3 regions of the Streptomyces vietnamensis genome follow, and region 2 is predicted to be linked to each of the others. Evidence: riboswitches for the same ligand, from Rfam matches in the RefSeq annotation. Region 2 holds a riboswitch; each other region holds the start of a gene.
What was found. A riboswitch is a leader RNA that binds a small molecule or an ion and turns the genes downstream of it on or off. The one in region 2 is predicted to bind cyclic di-AMP.
Positions count from the first base shown of each region.

Region 1: linked by a shared signal. The riboswitch ahead of SVTN_RS38325 (transglycosylase SLT domain-containing protein) and the one ahead of SVTN_RS31655 (M23 family metallopeptidase) in region 2 are both predicted to bind cyclic di-AMP.
Region 3: linked by a shared signal. The riboswitch ahead of SVTN_RS28220 (M23 family metallopeptidase) and the one ahead of SVTN_RS31655 (M23 family metallopeptidase) in region 2 are both predicted to bind cyclic di-AMP.

Region 1 is NZ_CP010407.1:8,640,763-8,644,818, forward strand. It holds gene SVTN_RS38320 (phosphoribosyltransferase family protein) at 1-1,053, shown strand, start outside; gene SVTN_RS38325 (transglycosylase SLT domain-containing protein) at 1,037-1,927, opposite strand; cyclic di-AMP (ydaO/yuaA leader) riboswitch at 1,930-2,088, opposite strand; gene SVTN_RS38330 (DUF6197 family protein) at 2,472-3,074, shown strand; gene SVTN_RS38335 (phosphocholine-specific phospholipase C) at 3,133-4,056, opposite strand, start outside.
Region 2 is NZ_CP010407.1:7,029,651-7,033,706, reverse strand. It holds gene SVTN_RS31665 (STM4011 family radical SAM protein) at 1-218, shown strand, start outside; gene SVTN_RS31660 (SGNH/GDSL hydrolase family protein) at 205-999, opposite strand; gene SVTN_RS31655 (M23 family metallopeptidase) at 1,163-2,107, opposite strand; cyclic di-AMP (ydaO/yuaA leader) riboswitch at 2,110-2,268, opposite strand; gene SVTN_RS31650 (tyrosine-protein phosphatase) at 2,642-3,463, shown strand; gene SVTN_RS44870 (DUF6126 family protein) at 3,467-3,622, opposite strand; gene SVTN_RS31645 (helix-turn-helix domain-containing protein) at 3,656-4,056, opposite strand, start outside.
Region 3 is NZ_CP010407.1:6,279,516-6,283,571, reverse strand. It holds gene SVTN_RS28230 (HPr family phosphocarrier protein) at 1-221, shown strand, start outside; gene SVTN_RS28225 (GntR family transcriptional regulator) at 354-1,037, opposite strand; gene SVTN_RS28220 (M23 family metallopeptidase) at 1,232-2,005, opposite strand; cyclic di-AMP (ydaO/yuaA leader) riboswitch at 2,019-2,183, opposite strand; gene SVTN_RS28215 (M16 family metallopeptidase) at 2,383-3,750, opposite strand; gene SVTN_RS28210 (M16 family metallopeptidase) at 3,777-4,056, opposite strand, start outside.

The DNA.
Region 1 (4,056 bases), 1.6 Mb from region 2:
GAGACCCGCGTGAGCGAGCGTGACCTCGCCGCCGTGGAGGAGCGTGAGCACGCCGAGCTGGAGCAGCGGGCCCTCCGCTACCGGGGCAGCCGGCCTTCCGTGCCCCTCGAGGGGCGGACGGTCGTCGTGGTCGACGACGGGCTGGCCACGGGGGCCACGGCACTGGCGGCCTGCCGGGTGGTACGGGCCCGGGGCGCCGCCCGGATCATCCTCGCGGTCCCGGTGGCACCACGGGGCTGGACGGCCCGCCTCGGCGGCGAGGCCGACGAGACCGTCAGCGTGCACGCGCCGGAGCTGTTCTTCGCGATCGGGCAGTTCTACCGGGACTTCTCGCAGACCCCGGACGCCGAGGTCATCGCCTGTCTGGACCGGAACAGGGCCCAGCGTGCCCCCGTCGTGCAGGACACGGACGTACGGATCCCGGTCACCGACGTCACCCTCAGTGGGCGACTCGCGGTGCCCGAGGACGCGGGAGGCATCGTCCTCTTCGCCCACGGCAGCGGCAGCAGCCGGCACAGCCCCCGGAACCGGGCGGTCGCCGCGGTGCTCAACCGGGCGGGCCTGGGGACGCTGCTCTTCGACCTGCTGACCGAGGCGGAGGCGACGGACCGGGCCCATGTCTTCGACACCCCGCTGCTCGCCGGGCGGCTCGCCGGGGCCACGGAGTGGCTGGCAGGGCGGCCCGAGAGCGCCGGCCTCCCGCTCGGGTACTTCGGCGCGAGCACGGGCGCGGCCGCCGCGCTGTGGGCGGCGGGCGATCCCGAGTCCCCGGTGAGCGCCGTCGTCTCGCGCGGCGGCCGGCCGGACCTCGCGGCCGAGCGCCTGGCCCAGGTGCGCGCCCCGACGCTCCTGGTGGTGGGCGGCGCGGACGCGCTGGTCCTGGACCTCAACCGGCGGGCCCTGGCCATGCTGCGCTGTGAGAACCGGCTTTCCGTCGTGGGCGGCGCCGGCCACCTCTTCGAGGAGCCGGGCGCCCTGGAGGAGGTGGCGGACCTCGCCACCTCCTGGTTCGCCGAGCACTTCCGGCGTCAGGGCGTCAGTACGCCGAGTTGACGTTGTCGATGGAGCCGTAGCGGTCGGCCGCGTAGTTGCAGGCGGCGGTGATGTTGGCGACCGGGTCGAACAGGTCCATGGACGTGCCGGGCACGTGGTAGGCGAGGAAGGTCGGCTCGATGACCTGGAGCAGGCCCTTCGAGGGGGTGCCGGCGGCGGCGTTGGAGTCCCAGAGGTTGATGGCCTGGGGGTTGCCGGAGGACTCGCGCATGACGTTGCGGTAGATGCCGTCGTAGGACCCGGGGATGCCCCGCTGGCCCATGATGGCCAGCGACTCGCGGATCCAGCCGTCGAGGTTGTCGGCGTAGTTCGTGGCGGCGGCCGGGGCCGCCTTGACGGCGGCGGGGACGGCGGCGACGGCCGGAGCGGCCGCGGCGGCGGAGGCGCCCGTGCCGGTGGCGACGGCGGGGGTGGCCGACCGGCGCTCGGAGCGGCTCGCCCGCTCGGCCGTGGCGGATTTCTCCGTCTTCGCCTGCGTGGGGACGGCCTTCGCGGAATCCCGACGAATCGTCAGTTCGAGACCGGGGCGAATGAGTGACGGGTTGTCACCCACGACGCTCTTGTTGGCACGGTAAAGGCTCTTCCAGCCGCCCTGAATTCCCTTCTTGTGGGCGATCAGGGAAAGCGAGTCACCGCTGACGACGGTGTACGTGTGGGCGGCGGCCGGGGCGGCGGGTGCCTTGGCCGCGACCGGCGCGGCGGGAGCGGCGAGGGACTGGGCCGCGATCTCCGGGGCGCCGGACACGGGCGCGGCGCCGGCGACGGCCGGGGCGATCAGCGGCAGGGCCAGTGCGGCGCCACCCGTGCCGACCAGGGCGAGGCCGCGGGAGACGTGGCCGCGGCGGGGACGGCGGTGCTTACCGTGAGCAGGCATGACGGTTTCCTCTCCGGCGCCTGCGGGGTGAGCTGTCGGGTTCGGACGGGAGATGTCCGGCCGCGCGCACGCGGCTGCACCCCGAGCCGTTCCGGATTCCGGACCGGCGTATTCGTGGGTCCCCCGCTCCTGCCGTCGGGTGAAAAGGGAGGTTTACCGAGCGGCGGCAGGATTGGGCGTTCCGCTCGAATGGAGGTGACCGTAGGCCAGTAATGCGATGGATAACAAGATGGGTGGATCCCGGATATGGGGGAATGGATCACGGAATTCGGGTAATTCAAGATCGATGTCATCCCGGAAGTGTTGAAATCCCTTGCCCGGTATGGGGTGAGGGGAGGGGGTGCCGAGTGGCGGGGTGAGGTGAGTGAGTCGCGTCACCCGGAGTGGAATGTCCGAATATGAGGGGTAATTCCGAGCTGGGTAAATAGGGCGGAAATACCTGTGATGAGGTGTTCGGGTGAGGCTGCGCTCCCCGGTGGGGTCAAAAGTCGCAAAACCGACATTCATCCTGAAAGATGGAGGGAGTCGACCCAGGAGTCACTCCATGCCGCCCTCCCCCTCCCTGCTCAGCCCCGACACCCTCGACCGCGAGGCGGCCGCCCTCTTCGAGAGCGCCACCTGGCAGCGGATCGTCACGGACTGGACCGCACCCGAGGAGCCGCCACCGGCGGAGGAAGGCTGGCGGGAGCTGCTCAGCGTCCCGGTCGACCGGCTCGTGGCCGACGCCCTCGCCGCCCTGCCGCCGGAGCTCCCCGCCGAGCGCCGGCTCCCCGGCCGGCTCGGAGCCGTACTGCCGGACCGGCTGCATGCCTGGCGCCGCATCGGGCAGGCCGAGCTGCGTCCCTCGGTCCACCTCGGCTACGCGCGCCTGGTGCTGACGGAGTGGGGCTGGCAGAACGCCCCGTACAAGCTGCGTGACGCACGCGGGGCCCGCTGCGTCTGCGGCGCCCTCCTCGCCGCCCACCGGCTCGGCTACGGGGGTGCGGACACCATGAACGAGGCGGCCGCCTGGATCATGACCGAGCTCCGGTCGCGCGGGTGGCAGGGGCTGATCGGGCCGTGGAACCGGGCGCCCGGCCGTACGGCCGCCGACGCGGTGGCCCTCCTCGATGCCACGGTCCGCCGCGCCGCGCACGCCGGCCGCTGACACCGCGCGCGTGCCGGGCGGCGACCGGAAGGCCGCCGCCCGGCACGCGGGGGAGTGGTCAGCCGCTGACGCTCGGGGCTCCGGTCTCGATGTGGCCGGTGTACCGGCGCGACCAGGTCCCGTCGATGTCGGCCAGGATCGTGAAGTCGTACCAGCCGTCGTTGTAGGCCACCGCGTTGAAGAAGTCCTCGCGGCTGGAGTTCGCCGGCACCGTGTACGTCCACGGACCGTCCGAGCGGTAGGCGTTCGAGCGGATCGTGAAGGTGACCGGACCGGCCGAGGCGTTGGTCATCTTGAACCAGACGGCCGTCTTGCCCGTCCCCGCGTCGGGCGCGAACCGGGCCGCCACCTCGACGGCCTTGCCCGCCTTGGAGGCGTCCCCGATGAACCGGCGCAGGAAGCGGTTGGGGCCCATCATCGAGATGTCGTACTTCCCGGACCCCGAGCCGAGGCCGATGTTGAAGTAGTCCGTGGCCGTGGTGCCGGGGTCGACGGTGTACTGCCAGGCGGCCGTGTCCCGGTACTGGTGCGGGTGGATCGAGAAGTGCGCCGACCGCTTGGCCTCCGCGCCCTGGTTGGTCATCGAGAACCAGGCCAGGATCTTGCCCGCGGCGCCGAACTCGAAGCGGTCGAGGTTGCCGTTGACCTGGTAGGGCAGGGCGCGCGCCGGGCGGGTGCCGGGCTCCTGGGCGGGCAGCGCGTTGTTCTGGGGGGCCGGGTTCGGCAGCGGGCCGCAGGTGGCCTGTCCGATGACCTTCGCCGTGGAGGGGAGGCCGGCGGGCACTCCGTACACCGGGTTGGCGAAGTCGAAGACCCCGGTCAGATCGCCCGTCACCTTCCGCCGCCAGGCGCTGATGTTGGGGCAGGTCGCCGGGGTGCCGAGGGCCGCCGTCCAGGTCTCCATGAAGCGCAGCACCGAGGTGTGGTCGAAGACCTCGGAGCTCACCCAGCCACCCCGGGTCCACGGGGACATGACAATCAT
Region 2 (4,056 bases):
AGGGGACGGTGCGGCGCTGCCACTTCGTCAGGGCCGAGCTCGGGAACCTGTACGACGGCTCGTACCGTGCCGCCCTGCGTCCCCGCGCCTGCCCCCTCGCCGTCTGCGACTGCCACATCGGCTACGTCCACCTGGAGACGCTGCCGCTGTACGACGTGTTCGCCGGCGGGGTCCTGGAGCGGATCCCCGCCGCCGTGCCGCCTGCTACAGGGGCATGAGGTCGGGGCGCTTGGCCTCGACGTGGTCGCCCGAGCTCTCGCCGCGCAGCCGGCGCCCGATCCAGGGCACCAGGTACTCCCGGGCCCAGTGGATGTCGTCGCGGCGCACTTCGAGCGTGCCGCGCGGCGGCTCCGGCGGCCAGGGCTGGTCCGGGTCGGCGGGCACCGGCATGCCGAGGACCTGGGCGGCGCGCAGGGCGACGCGGGTGTGGCCCTCGGGCGAGAGGTGCAGCCGGTCGTCGTCCCAGGCGCGCCGGTCCTGCACGGACTTCAGCGACCACAGGTCGAGGACCGGGCAGCCGTAGCGGTCCGCGATGGCCCGGACGTGCCCGTTGTAGGTGGCGATCTTGCCGCGCAGGTGCTTGAGGAGCGTCACGTCGCGGGTGTCGAAGCCGGTGGTCACCATGACGGTGCCGACGGCGGAGGTGAGGTCGGCGACGGCGCGCTCGAAGCGCTCGGCCACGTCGTCCGGGTCCGTCCCGGGGCGGATGATGTCGTTGCCGCCCGCGCAGAAGGTCACCAGGTCGGGGGCGAGTTCCTTCGCCCGGGGGACCTGTTCCGCCACGATCTGGTCGAGGAGGCGCCCGCGTACGGCCAGGTTGGCGTAGCGGAAGTCGTCGTGCTCCGGCAGCTGGTCGGCGAGCAGGACCGCGAAGCGGTCCGCCCAGCCGACGTACGTCCCGTCGGGCCCGGGGTCTCCGACGCCCTCGGTGAAGCTGTCACCGATCGCCGTGTACGACCCGAATGCGTTCTTGTCTGTTGATCTCGAATCGTCTGCCACGGGAGCACATTTTTCCCCTTCGGGTGTGACCTACGCGACCGTAAGGAGGGGTTGACGCCTGGTGACATATGCCACCGATAAAGATTCCGCCAAGCCGGAATACGCCGGAAGTCCGGCACTCGCGTGCCGGACTTCCGGATGACGAAGGCGTACTGACGTGGCGTCAGATGCTCACGCCGTGCGACCGCAGCGCGGCCAGCGGGTCGATGTCGGAGCCGTACTCCGGCCCGGTGCGCATCTCGAAGTGCAGGTGCGGACCGGTGACGTTGCCGGTCGCGCCGGAGAGGCCGATCTGCTCGCCGCCGGTGACGGTCTGGCCGGCGGAGACGGAGATCGAGGACAGGTGGGCGTACTGCGAGAAGGTGCCGTCGGCGTGCTGGATGACGACCTGGTTGCCGTACGCGCCGCCGTCGCCGGCGGAGTAGACGGTGCCGGGGCCGACCGCGTGGACGGGGGTGCCGGTGGAGGCGATGAAGTCGACACCGGTGTGGTAGCCGGAGGACCACATGGAGCCGGCCTGGTGGTACGGGGTCGACATGCCGGCGCCGGCGATCGGGGCGACCCAGCCGGAGGAGGAGGTCGTACCGGCCGACGAGGAGGACGCCGAGGAGGAGGTGGTCGCGGCGGCCGGGGCCGGGGCCGGGGCCGAGGCGCGCTCGCTGCTGCGGGAGGCGCGGGGGGCCTCGTCGCCGTTCTTGCCGGAGTTCCACGTGCTCTTGTGCGCGGCCTTGGCGGTGCCCTTCGCGCCGAGGGTGAGCTTCATGCCGGGCATGATCAGCGAGGGGTTGTCGCCGATGACCTGGCGGTTGTCCTGGTAGAGCTTGTGCCAGCCGCCGGCGACGTGGTGCTCGGCGGCGATCTTCGACAGGTAGTCGCCGCGGACGACGGAGTACGTCTTCGGCGCGGCCTTCTGCTGGGCGGCGGGCGCGGCCTTCACCTGGGCGACGGCGTGGGCGGGAGCGGCGGCCGGGGCGGCCTGCTCGGCGGCGTGGGCGCCGGTGGCTCCGAGGAGCGGGAGGGCGACGACGGCGCCACCGGTACCGGCGGCGGCGAGGCCACGGGTCAGACGGTTGGACTTGGCACGGCGGTGCTTACCCTTTGCGGGCATGGCGAATTCCTCTCCGGCGCCTGCGAGGTGAGCTGTCGGGTTCGGACTGGAGATGTCCGGCCGCGTTCTCACGCGACTTAACCCCGAGCCGTCCTTCTTCGAAGGGATCGGCGTACTTACCTGGGTCCCCCGCTCCTGCCTCGTACGGGTGGGTTCGAATTCCGGTCGGTGGCAGGATTCGGCGGTCCGTCCGGATTGAGCGCGACGCTAGACGAGTGGGGTCGGCGCGAACAAGCCACGGTTTTCAAGTGATCTGGGATTCAGTGATATCCGGCCGGAATTCCGGTCACCCTCCGTGGATGACGGCCCCTCGATCTCCTTTTCCCGGGGGGTATTTGGAAAAGACGATCAGGCACGGTCCGTCACGGTTATGACGCTGCTCACGCGCCGATCCCCATCTCCCCTGCAACCGGGGCGGGTTATACGGAATCCCCCAATACGGACAGATCACCCATTCCCGTCCGAGGGGGTGCGTGCCCGGCCTCCCACCCGAGATGATTGCCCCAGGAACCGATCGACAGAACAGGAGCAGCCGTGACGCAGCAGCTGCCGCAGGTCCCGCCCGCCGAAGCCGCCGAGCCCGAGCTGACCGAGGTCCGCAACTTCCGGGACGTGGGCGGCCTGCCGACGACGGACGGGCGCGCCGTCCGCCCCGGCCGCCTCTTCCGCAGCGGCCATCTCGCCCACGCGACGGAGGACGACGCCGCCTTCCTCGCCTCGCTCGGCCTGCACACCGTCTTCGACTTCCGCAACGAGTCGGACCGGAGGATCGAGGGCCCGGACGTCGAGCTGCCCGGCGTACGGAACGTGAACATACCCCTCAACGACCCGGCCGACGGCAAGGAGTTCTGGAAGCTGGTGCGCGACGGCGAGATCGCGCAGCTGCGGGAGGTCCTCGGCGACGGCAAGGCGGCCGCCCGGATGTCCGACTCGTACCGGAAGAACGTGCTGGAGCGGACCGAGGAGCACGGCCGGCTCCTCCACTCCATGGCGGAGGAGAGCATCCCGGCCCTGCTGCACTGCGCGGCCGGCAAGGACCGGGCCGGGGTCGCCATCGCGATCACCCTGCTCGCGGTCGGGGTCGAGCGGGAGGCGATCGAGGCCGACTACGTGAAGTCGAACGCCCCGCACCGCCGCTACAAGGTGCGCCGCAGCTCCACCTCCCCGGACGCGATGTCGCCCGAGGTGATGGAGCTGCTCAGTCCGCTCTTCGACGCGCGGGTGGAGTACCTGCGGGCCGCGTTCGAGACGATCGAGACGACCTGGGGCTCGGTGGACGCCTACTTCACCGAGGGCCTGAAGCTGGCCCCGGAGACCCGCGAGCGGCTGCGGGAGCGGCTGGTCACCGACGCCTGAGGCCTACTGGTTCTGCCCGCCCAGCATGAAGAGCAGGTAGAGGAAGCCGGCGAAGAGGTGGCCGGCGATCAGATAGGCGAAGAGGCGGAGCACGAGCCCCTTGGGGAACTTGCCTTCACCGCGCTCTTCGCCGGTGACCGCTACGGACTTCTCGGACATGTCGGTCCTTTCCTGAAGAATCTTCATGGAACGTCAGCGCCGGTGCGGGGTCCCGTCACCGAGGCACAGCTCGGCGACGGGGCTCTGCATCAGGGTGTGGACGAAGAGCAGCTCGGCCCCGCCGGGCGTGGCGGCGCCGATCCGGTGCGGGGTCAGCGAGTCGAAGTGCGCGCTGTCCCCGGGATCGAGGACGTGGACGGCCTCGCCGAGCGCGAGCCGCACCCGGCCCTCCAGGACGTGGATCCACTCTTCGCCGGGGTGGACGCGCACGATGTCGGCCCGGGTGGCGTACGGCACGTGGACCCGCAGGCACTGGAGGGCGCGCCCGGCGCCGCCCGCCTGGCGGTAGATCCAGCCGTCGGCCTCGACGGGTTCGGAGCGGTCGGCCCGGACGACGGGGTCGCGCTCGGGCGGCGCCTCGCCGAGGAGCTCGG
Region 3 (4,056 bases), 750 kb from region 2:
TCTTCGTCCGTGCCGCCACGGCTTCCGGCGTGCCGGTGACGATCGCCAAGTCCGACGGCACCCCCGTGAACGCCGCCTCCATGCTCGCGGTGCTCGGCCTGGGCGCGCAGGGCGGCGAGGAGATCGTCCTCGCTTCGGAGGCCGACGGCGCCGAGGCCGCGCTCGACCGCCTGGCGAAGCTGGTCGCCGAGGGCCTGGACGAGCTCCCCGAGACCGTCTGACCCCGGCCCCTTCCTTCAAATGGCCGTGGCCGCCGGAATTCCGGCGGCCACGGCCATTTGCATGAACGGACCCATTTCCGGGCAGCACGAAAACCGCGACCGAATGCCTGTTCTTTGTATACGGTGGGCGCGTTAATTCCGGGCGCTCGTCGTGTTGACGGCATGTTGCGAAACCCTCACACGGCCTCGCTCCGGCCTTTTGAGCCGGTGCAGCGGCAGCGAGCGTTCCGCGTGCAGCGCGGTCAGCGACCTCGCCCGCTCGGCGTCGCCGCGCGCCACGGCGTCCACGATCGCGCCGTGCTCGGCCCAGGCCTCCACCGGCTGGGCGGGCTGCTCCACCACGTACGTCCAGGCGATCTTGTGCCGCAGTTGGGTGAGCAGCGCCGTCAGGGCCGGGCTCCCCGAGGCCTGCGCGAGCGTCTCGTGGAACCAGCCGCCGAGCGAGCTCAGGTCCTCGCCCTGACCGCGCCTGGCCCGCTCCTGCCCCAGCCTGACCAGGCCGCGCAGCACCTTGAGGTGCGCCTCGGTGCGCCGCTGCGCGGCCCGCGCGGCCCCCAGCGGTTCGAGCAGCGCCCGCATGTCGAGCAGGTCGGCCGCCTCCTGCTCGGTCGGCTCGGCGACATGGGCGCCCGCGTGGCGCCGGGTGACCACGAAGCCCTCGGACTCCAGGGTGCGCAGCGCCTCGCGGACCGGGACGCGGGAGACCCCGTACCGGCGGGCGAGTTGTTCCTCGGTCAGCCGGCTGCCCCGCTCGTACACGCCGGAGACGATGTCGTCCCGGATCGCCGTGCATACCGAGTGCGCGGGAATGCGCATGTCCGACCTCCGCCTTGGTCCGCGCGAGTCAATTCATCGGCGCCTGTTCTGCGCCCGATCTTCGACTCTATTGCAGCAGGCCGGAATTTCCGATGCCCCGGCGGAATCCATGGATATCTTTTGGTCAGCGAAAAGCCCCGGCTCAGTACGAGCCGGGGCTTTTGCGACGCGGTCCGGGGCCGGACCCAACGAGGTCAGACGACGTTGACGCCGCGGGCGCGGAGGTACGCGATCGGGTCGATGTCCGAGCCGTACTCGGGGCTGGTGCGCGCCTCGAAGTGGAGGTGGGGGCCGGTGGAGTTGCCGGTCGAGCCCGAGATGCCTATCTGCTGGCCCGGCTCGACGGTCTGGCCGACGTAGACCCCGATGGAGGAGAGGTGGCCGTACTGGGTGTACGTGCCGTCGTTCATCCGGATGACGATGTTGTTGCCGTACGCGCCGCCCCAGCCGGCCTCGACGACGGTGCCGGAGCCGACGGAGACGACCCGGGTGCCGTAGGCGGCGTGGAAGTCGATGCCGGAGTGGCTGCCGGAGGACCAGAGCGAGCCGCCGGTCTTGTAGCCGGTGGAGACGTACGAGCCGGCGACGGGGAGCTGGAAGGAGGCCAGGCGGCGGCGCTCGGCCTCGCGGGCGGCGCGCTCGCGCTCCAGCCGGACCTCCTTGGCGCGGGCCTCGGCCTTGCGCTTCGCCTCGGCCGCGGCCTTCGCCTTGGCGACGGCCTCGACGGCCTCCTGCTCCTGGGCGGCGGCCTGGGCGTTGATCCCGTCGACGAGGGATTCCTCGGCGATGACCTGGGTGAGGCCGGTGTCCTCGGCGGAGCGGTTGTCCGTGTCGGCGGCGAGCGCCGGGGAGGCGAGGGTTCCGATGACGCCGGTGGTGGCGAGCGTCGCGACGCCGGCGATGCCCACGCCGCGGCGCGCCATCCGGCTCGGAGCACGATGCTTCCCGGTGGCACGGGTGAACGCCATGTAGAGGCTGATCCTTTCCTTCCTTCTCGCCTACCGGGTTAGCTGACGGGTTCGGAGCAGGAAGGTCTCCTACGAGCCCCTCCGCACGAGACGAAGGCGCCCGATTCACCCCAGGGACTGCGTGTGGGTCCCCGGCTCCCCAGGCTCGCGCCTGACGGGGACTCGGCGATGACTGTCCGATGCCGCGGCTGCGGCACGTGCAACTGGCGAACAGCCGCACCGACGCTATGCGGATCGTCTTTCAATCACCAACCAGACACGCCTTTTGTAAGACATGCCACAGGGCAAACGATCACCTTGATCGCAATACGGACAAAGAGGAGGACCCCGACGAACTAGGCCGTCGGGGCCCTCCTGTTGTCGCCTCGGGGCCGGAATCAGCCCGTCACGACGGTCACTTCACCGATGCCGAGCGCGCGCACCGGCTCCGCGATCTGCGCCGCGTCGCCGACGAGGACGGTGACGAGCCGGTCCACCGGGAAGGCGCTGACCACGGCGGCCGTCGCCTCGACCGTGCCGGTCTCGGCCAGGCGCGCGTACAACTGGGCCTGGAAGTCGTCCGGGAGGTGCTGCTCCACCTGGTCGGCGAGCGTCCCGGCGACGGAGGCGGCCGTCTCGTACTTGAGGGGCGCCACGCCCACCAGGTTCTGCACGGCCGTCTCGCGCTCGGCGTCCGTGAGGCCCTCGGCGGCGAGGGTGCGCAGCACCTTCCACAGGTCCTCGAGGGCCGGGCCCGTGTTGGGGGTGTCGACGGATCCGCTGATGGCGAGCATCGCGGCGCCGTTCCCCTCGGCGTCCGAGCGGAGCACCTGGCCGAAGGCCCGCACGCCGTACGTGTAGCCCTTCTCCTCGCGCAGGACTCGGTCCAGACGCGAGGTCAGGGTGCCGCCGAGGCAGTACGTGCCGAGGACCTGGGCCGGCCAGACGCGGTCGTGCCGGTCGGGACCGATCCGGCCGATGAGCAGCTGCGTCTGCACGGCGCCGGGACGGTCCACGATGACGACCCGTCCGGTGTCGTCGGCGGTGATCGGCGGCATCGGGAGCGGCTCGGCCGGCTCGCCGGTCCAGGCGCCCAGCGTCTCGGCGAGGACCTTGTCGAGGTCGACGCCGGTCAGGTCGCCGACGACCACGGCTGTGGCCGTGCCGGGCCGGACGTACGCCTCGAAGAAGGCGCGCACGGCGGCGGCGTCGATCGCGGCGACGGTCTCCTCGGTGCCCTGGCGCGGCCGGGACATCCGGGACTCGGCCGGGAACAGCTCCTTGGAGAGCTGCTTGGCGGCGCGGCGGGCCGGGTTGGCCGTCTCGTGCGGGATCTCGTCGAGACGGTTGCGCACCAGGCGCTCGATCTCGGACTCGTCGAACGCCGGGGCGATCAGGGCCTCGGAGAGCAGGCCGAGCGCCTTGGGCAGCCGGGAGACCGGGACCTCGAGGGAGACCCGTACGCCCGGGTGGTCGGCGTGCGCGTCGAGCGTGGCGCCGCAGCGCTCCAGCTCGGCCGCGAACTCCTCGGCGCTGTGCTGGTCGGTGCCCTCGGAGAGCGCGCGGGCCATGATGGTGGCGACGCCGTCGAGACCGGCGGGCTCGGCGTCCAGCGGGGCCGGCAGGAAGATCTCCACGGCGACGACCTGCTGGCCGGGGCGGTGGCTGGTGAGCACGGTCAGACCGTTGTCCAGCTTTTCCCGGTCCGGGGCCGGGAAGGCCCACGGCTTCGCGGTGCCCGGCCGGGGCTGCGGGTGGAAGTCCATGCTCGTCAAAGACGCGGCGGCGTCGGTCACTGGTCCGCTCCCTCTTCGTGGTCGTCGCCGTCGGCGTTCTGCTCGGTCGCCAGGGGCTCGTAGACGAGCACCGCGCGGTTGTCGGGGCGCAGCTTGGCCGCGGCGACCTCCCGCACCTCCTCGGCGGTGATGTCCAGGACGCGGTCGACGGCGGTCAGGGCGAGCTGCGGGTCGCCGAACAGCACGGCGAACCGGCACAGTTCGTCCGCGCGGCCCGCGACCGTGCCGAGCCGGTCCAGCCACTCGCGCTCCAGCTGGGCCTGCGCGCGCTCCATC